Regions from separate parts of the Pseudomonas lalucatii genome, predicted to be linked through region 1. Evidence: predicted binding sites of a transcription regulator. Region 1 holds the regulator's gene; the other holds the start of a gene.
What was found. Region 1 encodes LexA, which represses DNA repair genes until DNA is damaged. Its sites were predicted from a motif close to CTGTNTNNNNANACAG; they were not measured.

Region 2: recN (DNA repair protein RecN) is a predicted target of LexA. The motif match lies at 2,099-2,114, and genes of this name have one in related genera.

The regions. Positions count from the first base shown of each region.
Region 1 covers NZ_JADPMV010000001.1:1,063,262-1,067,062, reverse strand. Annotated here, with positions in the region: gene topA (type I DNA topoisomerase) at 1-230, shown strand, start outside; gene I0D00_RS04715 (DUF6586 family protein) at 300-818, shown strand; gene I0D00_RS04710 (hypothetical protein) at 896-1,129, shown strand; gene sulA (SOS-induced cell division inhibitor SulA) at 1,242-1,715, opposite strand; gene lexA (transcriptional repressor LexA) at 1,726-2,334, opposite strand; gene I0D00_RS04695 (TetR/AcrR family transcriptional regulator) at 2,599-3,306, shown strand; gene I0D00_RS04690 (L,D-transpeptidase) at 3,355-3,801, shown strand, end outside.
Region 2 covers NZ_JADPMV010000001.1:1,940,034-1,943,834, forward strand. Annotated here, with positions in the region: gene dnaK (molecular chaperone DnaK) at 1-1,316, opposite strand, end outside; gene grpE (nucleotide exchange factor GrpE) at 1,417-1,983, opposite strand; gene recN (DNA repair protein RecN) at 2,139-3,801, shown strand, end outside.

The DNA of each region.
Region 1 (3,801 bases):
AGACCCGCGCGCCGCTGGTGCTGGAACTGCTTCCGCACAAGGACGAGATCGACCCCAAGTATCACTTCCTGCTGGAGGCGCCGCAGAAGGATCCGGAAGGCCGCCCGGCGGTGATCCGTTACAGCCGCAAGACCAAGGAGCAGTACGTGCAGTCCGAGGTCGAGGGCAAGCCCACCGGCTGGCGCGCCTTCTACGATGGCGGCAAATGGAAGGTCGAAGACAAGCGCTGATCATTCTGCGCGCGCCGGCTCGCCGCGGGCGCGCGTATAGTGATGGGATAAGTCGTGGAGGGTGTCCCGATGGCCAATGAACTCTATACCCGTACCAATCAGAAGCTTTTCTACGCCGGCCTGGCGCTGGAGTCCTGGCGCCAGGCGCAAGAGGGGCGGGCGATGAACGCTCAGGCGCTGATTCAGGCCGAGCGCGAGGCGGCGTTGTTCCACCTGTACGGGGCGCTGCTGGGGCTGTGTCACGAAATCGCCGGCTATTACCGCTTGCCGGAGCGCACCGCACCGCGGGCCGAGCAGTTGCTCAGCCATGCGGTGCTGGAGGCGGCGCCGAGTCCGGAGCTGGCGGAGTTGGTCGAGCTGGCGCAGCAGCCGGAGACCTGGCTGGCCCAGCTGTTGCGGGCCTACGCCGAGCTATTCCAGCCGCCCCAGGGCGAACGCAAGGCCAAGGTCGATCCGGCCACGCCGCTGATCGAAGCGGTCAGCCTGGACCGCGAGGAGCCGCCGCTGGCGCGGGAGACGCTCGAGGCCTGGCGGCAGCAGCTCAAGGTGCTGGCACAACGCTTTCGCGAGTCGCTCACCGAGTGGTGAGGCGGCTCTGGATGGGCGGGCTAGGGTGAAGCCTGGCCGGCTGTTACAATGCCGGCCTTACGTGGAGAGCCGAACCAATGTCTACAGCCTTTCTGGAAATTGTCGAATTGCCCGATGGGCGCATAGCCCTGCGTCGAGCGGAGGATGAAGAGGCGCTGGTGGTGCTGGATTTTTCTTCCGATGCCAAGGCCTTCCTGCAGGGGCAGCACGTCGAGGTGGCCAAGGCGATGTTGAACGTGGGCGTGCAGATGGCCGGCCGCTTGGCCGAGGGCGACTTCCAGCATGAGGAAGAGGCGCGTGTGCTGCACTGAACGCCGCCGCCTGGCTTCTTCTCGAACAGGCCGTCGGTCGATGCCCTTGCGCCGTTGTCGCTTCCTGTTCGAGGCGACTCTCTAGCGCAGCTCCTCTCTGCCCTAGCCCCCGTTAACCCAGGCTGATATTCAGGCTCTGCGCGCCGCCGTGCCGAGCCGCTTGCTCGAGCCGTCGCCGGGCAGGCTGCTCCAGTGGTTGCAGCCAGCTGACCACGGTATGGCTATGGCCCAGCTTCAGGGCTTCCTCGGCGAGCTGCAGGGCGCTGCCTTTGTTGCCTGGATGCAGGATCAGGATGCGCTCGCGGTTCAGCCCGGCATCGCGCAGCCGGGCGGGCGTCAGGCTGCGGGGTGGGGCGATCAGGGTCAGCCAGCGGGCATCCTGGTTTTCGCTCAGCTCACGGAGGACGGGGGCGAGCAGGTTGAGACAGTGTCCGGCAGCCCCTCGCAGCGATATTTCGCTGAACGCCTCGGACTCGTCCTGCCAGGCTGCTCGCTCGGCCTCGGCTATCAGCGCGCAGGCCGGCGCGGTCAGGAAGGCGTCGAACAGGGGGAGTTGGCTGCGGTTCAGCGGCTGCGGGGACTGCATGGATGCTCCTCTAGCGGCGAATGACGCCGACGCTCAGGCCTTCGATGACCAGCTCCTGCTCTTCCAGGTTCACTTCGATCGGGGCGAATTCGGGGTTCTCGGCGATCAGCCAGACCTTGCTGCCCTCGCGCTTGAAGCGCTTGACCGTCACCTCGTCATCGAGGCGGGCCACTACCACCTGGCCGTTTCGCGCCTCGCGAGTGGTGTGTACCGCGAGCAGGTCGCCGTCGAAGATGCCGATGTCCTTCATGCTCATGCCGCGCACGCGCAACAGGTAGTCGGCGCGGGGGTGGAAGAACTCCGGGTTGATGCGGCAGGATTCCTCCACGTGCTGCTGCGCCAGAATGGGGGCGCCGGCCGCGACCCGGCCGATGACCGGCAGGCCTTCTTCCTCGGCGCTGGGTTCGAAGCCCGGTATGCGAATGCCGCGGGAGGCGCCCGGGGTCATCTCGATGGCGCCTTTGCGAGCCAGGGCCTTGAGGTGCTCCTCGGCGGCGTTGGGCGATTTGAAGCCGAGCGCCTGGGCGATTTCCGCGCGGGTCGGCGGGTAGCCATTGTCCTCGAGGCACTGCTTGATGAAGGCGAGAATCTCTGTTTGCCGCGGCGTCAGTTTCAGCATGTCTGGGCTCTGTTTTTTTATACAGTGACTGGGATTATATACAGTGACCCTGGCTTGGCAATCCTTGTTAGCCTTCCTGGGCGGTTTCTCTCTTGCACTTTGTGGTTGGCGGCGTGTTACTAGGCGGCCGTGACGCGCGTCTTGGCTTAGGGCTGGGCGCGTCCAGTCAAGCGTGACCGGCCGGCCAAAAGACGGCCCGCGCGACTTGACAAGATGGCGGGCTGAAACGTATGTTTCAAACAAGTGTTTGTCAGGTGGTAGCTCATGGCTCAGTCGGAAACCGTTGAACGCATTCTCGATGCCGCTGAACAGCTGTTCGCGGAGAAAGGTTTCGCCGAGACCTCGCTGCGCCTGATCACCAGCAAGGCCGGAGTCAACCTGGCCGCCGTCAACTATCATTTCGGCTCGAAGAAGGCCCTCATTCAGGCGGTCTTCTCGCGCTTTCTCGGGCCTTTCTGCGCCAGTCTCGAGCGCGAACTCGACCGGCGTCAGGCCAAGCCGGAGGGCAGGGCCAGCCTCGAGGAGCTGCTCGAGCTGCTGGTCGAGCAGGCCCTGGCAGTCAAGCCGCGCAGCGGCAACGACCTGTCGATCTTCATGCGCCTGCTGGGGCTGGCGTTCAGCCAGAGCCAGGGGCATCTGCGCAAGTATCTGGAAGAGGTGTACGGCAAGGTCTTCCGTCGCTACATGCTCCTGGTGCACGAGGCTGCACCGCGCATTCCGCCGCTGGAGCTGTTCTGGCGGGTGCATTTCATGCTCGGTGCGGCGGCGTTCAGCATGTCCGGGATCAAGGCCCTGCGGGCCATGGCCGAGACGGATTTCGGGGTCAATACCTCGATCGAGCAGGTGATGCGCCTGATGGTGCCCTTTCTCGCAGCCGGCATGCGTGCGGAGAGCGGACTGGCCGACGAGGCACTGGCCACGGCGCAGCACAAGCCGCGGATCAAGAGCCCGGCCGCACCCGCCAAGGTTTGATGCGCCACGGGTGGGCGCGGCGGGTGTGATCCGCTAAGCTAGCCGCCCATGCGTGCTCTCGATCTTCTGCATATTTCTCTCGCCGATCAGCGTCTGTACGGCTTTGCCGACGGGCAGCTGTTGCTGCGCCTGCCGGTTTCCACGGCGCTCAACGGACCTGGCGAGCTCAATGGCTCAGGGTGTACCCCGCGCGGTCTGCACCGGGTGCGGGCGAAGATCGGCGAGGGCCTGCCGGTCGGCGCCGTGCTACGCGGCCGGCGCTGGACCGGCGAGCTGTGGTCGGCCGAACTCGCCGCGCGCTTCCCCGAACGCGACTGGATACTCAGCCGCATCCTCTGGCTCAGCGGCTGCGAGCCGGGGCGCAACAGGCTCGGCGCTGTGGATACCTTCCGCCGCTATATCTACCTGCACGGGACCTCGGACAGCGAGCCGATGGGCGAGCCGCGCTCCCATGGCTGCATACGCCTGCGCAATGCCGACCTGGTCGAGCTGTTC
Region 2 (3,801 bases), 880 kb from region 1:
TGGATGGTCACCGCGCTCTGGTTGTCGTCGGCGGTGGAGAACACCTGGGACTTCTTGGTCGGGATGGTGGTGTTCTTCTCGATCAGCGCGGTCATCACCCCGCCCATGGTCTCGATGCCCAGGGTCAGCGGCGACACGTCGAGCAGCAGCACGTCCTTGACGTCACCGGCCAGCACCGCGCCCTGAATGGCGGCGCCCATGGCCACGGCTTCGTCCGGGTTGACGTCCTTGCGCGCTTCCTTGCCGAAGAACTCGGCGACGGTCTTCTGCACCAGCGGCATGCGGGTCTGGCCGCCGACCAGGATCACGTCGTGGATCGAACCGACGTCGATGCCGGCGTCCTTGAGGGCGATGCGGCACGGCTCGATGGTGCGCTGCACCAGATCCTCGACCAGGGATTCCAGCTTGGAACGGGAGATCTTCACGTTCAGGTGCTTGGGGCCGCTGGCGTCGGCGGTGATGTACGGCAGGTTGACGTCGGTCTGCTGGCTCGAGGACAGCTCGATCTTGGCCTTCTCCGCCGCTTCCTTCAGGCGCTGCATGGCCAGCGGGTCGCCCTTGAGGTTCATGCCGCTTTCTTTCTTGAACTCCTCGACGAGGTAGTCGATCAGGCGCAGATCGAAGTCCTCGCCACCGAGGAAGGTGTCGCCGTTGGTGGCCAACACTTCGAACTGGTGCTCGCCGTCGACCTCGGCGATCTCGATCACCGAGATGTCGAAGGTACCGCCACCCAGGTCATAGACGATCACGGTGTGGTCGCCCTTGGCCTTGTCCATGCCATAGGCCAGCGCCGCGGCGGTCGGCTCGTTGATGATGCGCTTGACGTCCAGACCGGCGATGCGCCCGGCGTCCTTGGTGGCCTGGCGCTGGCTGTCGTTGAAGTAGGCCGGCACGGTGATCACCGCCTCGGTCACCGCCTCGCCGAGATAGTCTTCGGCGGTCTTCTTCATCTTCTTCAGCACTTCCGCGGAGATCTGCGGCGGCGCCATCTTCTGGTCCTTGACCTGCACCCAGGCGTCACCGTTGTCGGCCTTGACGATCTTGTAGGGGACCATCTGGATGTCTTTCTGCACCACGTTCTCTTCGAAGCGACGGCCGATCAGGCGCTTCACCGCGTACAGGGTGTTGTGCGGGTTGGTCACCGCCTGGCGCTTGGCCGACTGACCGACGAGGATCTCGCCATCGTTGCTGTAGGCGATGATCGACGGCGTGGTGCGAGCGCCTTCGGCGTTCTCCAGCACCTTGACGCTGCCGTTTTCCAGAATGGAGACGCAGGAGTTGGTGGTCCCCAGGTCGATACCGATGATTTTGCCCATATTCACTCTCCCGAAACTTGGATATTCCCGCCGCCTCGCTTCGCCAGCCGCGGTAGCACTAAAACGCTTGATTCAACAAATGGGGGCGCGCCGCCGGATTTCAAGCCTGCTCGTCGATGGACGGCGGCACCTCGGCCGGGGCCTTGCTGACCACCACCATGGCCGGGCGCAACAGCCGGCCATTGAGCAGGTAGCCCTTCTGGAACACCTTGAGCACGCTATTGGGCTCGACCTGGGTGCTTTCCTGCATGGCCATCGCCTGGTGGTGCTCCGGATCGAAGGGCGCGCCCTCCGGGTCCACCACCTCCAGCTGATAGCGCTTGAGGGTGTCCTGGAACAGCTTGAGGGTCAGCTCCATGCCCTCGCGCACCGCCTTGATCGCCTCGTCGTCCGGGCTGGACAGCTCCAGGCCGCGCTCGAGACTGTCGACCACCGGCAGCAGGTCGCCGGCGAACTTCTCCAGGGCGAACTTGTGCGCCTTCTCCACATCCTGCTCGGCGCGGCGACGCACGTTCTGCAGGTCGGCCGCCATGCGCAAGGCCTTGTCCTGGGCGGCAGCCAACTCTTCCTCGAGAACCTGGATACGCGCATCCAACTCGCCGCCCGCCGCCTCGACCTCGGCGGAAACCTCGGGAAGCTGGTTATCTTGGGTCTGTTCGTCTGCCATGCAACTCTCCTCTGAAAATTTGGCGCCGGCCGCAACCCGCGCACCTGCCGCCTATATGGGGCCGAAATTTCCAGCTTCAAGGGCAGCGCGAGGATTGTCAGCGGCAAAACAAACACTGTATAAATAACCAGACCTTCATCCCGAGAGGCTTCGCCATGCTGGTGCACCTGTCCGTACACAACTACGCCATCGTTGAACACCTCGACCTGGAACTGGACGGCGGGATGAGTGTGATCAGCGGCGAAACCGGCGCCGGCAAGTCGATCATGCTCGACGCCCTCGGCCTGTGCCTGGGCGACCGCGCGGACAGCGGCGTAGTACGCCCCGGCGCGGACAAGGCGGACATCCTCGCCAGCTTCGACCTGCACGACATCCCCGAGGCCCGCACCTGGCTGGCCGAGCGCGACCTGGACGGCGACGGCCCGTGCATCCTGCGCCGGGTGATCACCGCCGAAGGCCGCTCGCGCGGCTACATCAACGGCTCGCCCTGCCCCCAGGGCGATCTCAAGGCCCTCGGCGAGCTGCTGATCGACATCCACAGCCAGCACGAACACCAGTCGCTGCTCAAGGCCGAGACCCACCGCCGCCTGCTCGACGAATACGCCGGCAGCCAGGAACTGGCGCGCCAGGTGCAACTCGCCGCGCAGCGCTGGAAGCAGACCAAGAGTGAGCTGGAGCGCCTGTCCGGCCTCGGCGACGAGCAGCGCGCCCGCCACCAGCTGCTCAGCTACCAACTGGAGGAGCTGGACAACCTGGCCCTCGGCGAACAGGAGCTGGAGCAGCTCGAAGCCGAGCACAAGACCCTGACCAACGCCGAGAGCCTGCTCAGCGCCTGCCGCCTGGTGATCGAGCAGTGCAGCGAGAACGACGCCGGCAACGTGCTGTCGGCGCTGACCGCCAGCCTCAACCGCCTCGGCGGCTTCCAGGGCCAACCCGGCGCACTGAACGAGGCGATCAGCCTGCTGGCCAGCGCGCAGATCCAGGTGGAGGAGGCGGTCGGCGAACTCAACCGCTTCCTCGACCACTTCGAGGCCGATCCCGAGCGCCTGCAGCAGCTGGAGGAGCGCCTCGACAACATCTACACCCTGGCGCGCAAGCACCGCATCCAGCCCAGCGACATGGCCGCGCTGCAGCAGCAGCTGTTCGAGGAGCTGGAGAGCCTCAACGCCGACGACCAGGCCGTCGAGCGCCTGGGCGAGGAACTGGACGCCTATGCGCGCCACTACCGGGAAAAGGCCGGCGAACTGAGCGCCCTGCGCTGCGAGGCCGCCAAGCGCCTGGCCGGCGCCGTGGAGACGGAAATGCACAGCCTGGGCATGCCCGGCGGGCGCTTCAGCATCCAGCTGCGCGACAACGCCAGCGACGAGCCCCAGGCCAACGGCCTGGAACAGGTCGAATTCCTGGTCAGCGCCAACCCCGGCCAACCGCTCAAGGCCCTGGCCAAGGTCGCCTCCGGCGGCGAACTGTCACGCATCAGCCTGGCCATCCAGGTGATCACCGCGCAGACCTCGCGGGTGCCGACCCTGGTGTTCGACGAGGTCGACGTCGGCATCGGCGGCCCGACCGCCGAGGTGGTCGGCCAGCTGCTGCGCCGCCTCGGCGAGCGCGGCCAGGTGCTATGCGTCACCCACCTGCCGCAGGTGGCCGCCCAGGGCCACCAGCACCTGTTCGTGCACAAGCTGCGCGACAGCGACGCCACACGCACGGCGGTGAGCAAGCTCGAACGCAGTCAGCGGGTCGAGGAGATCGCCCGCATGCTCGGCGGCGTCGACCTCACCGAAGAGTCCCTGGCCCACGCCCGGCAGATGGTCGCCAGCG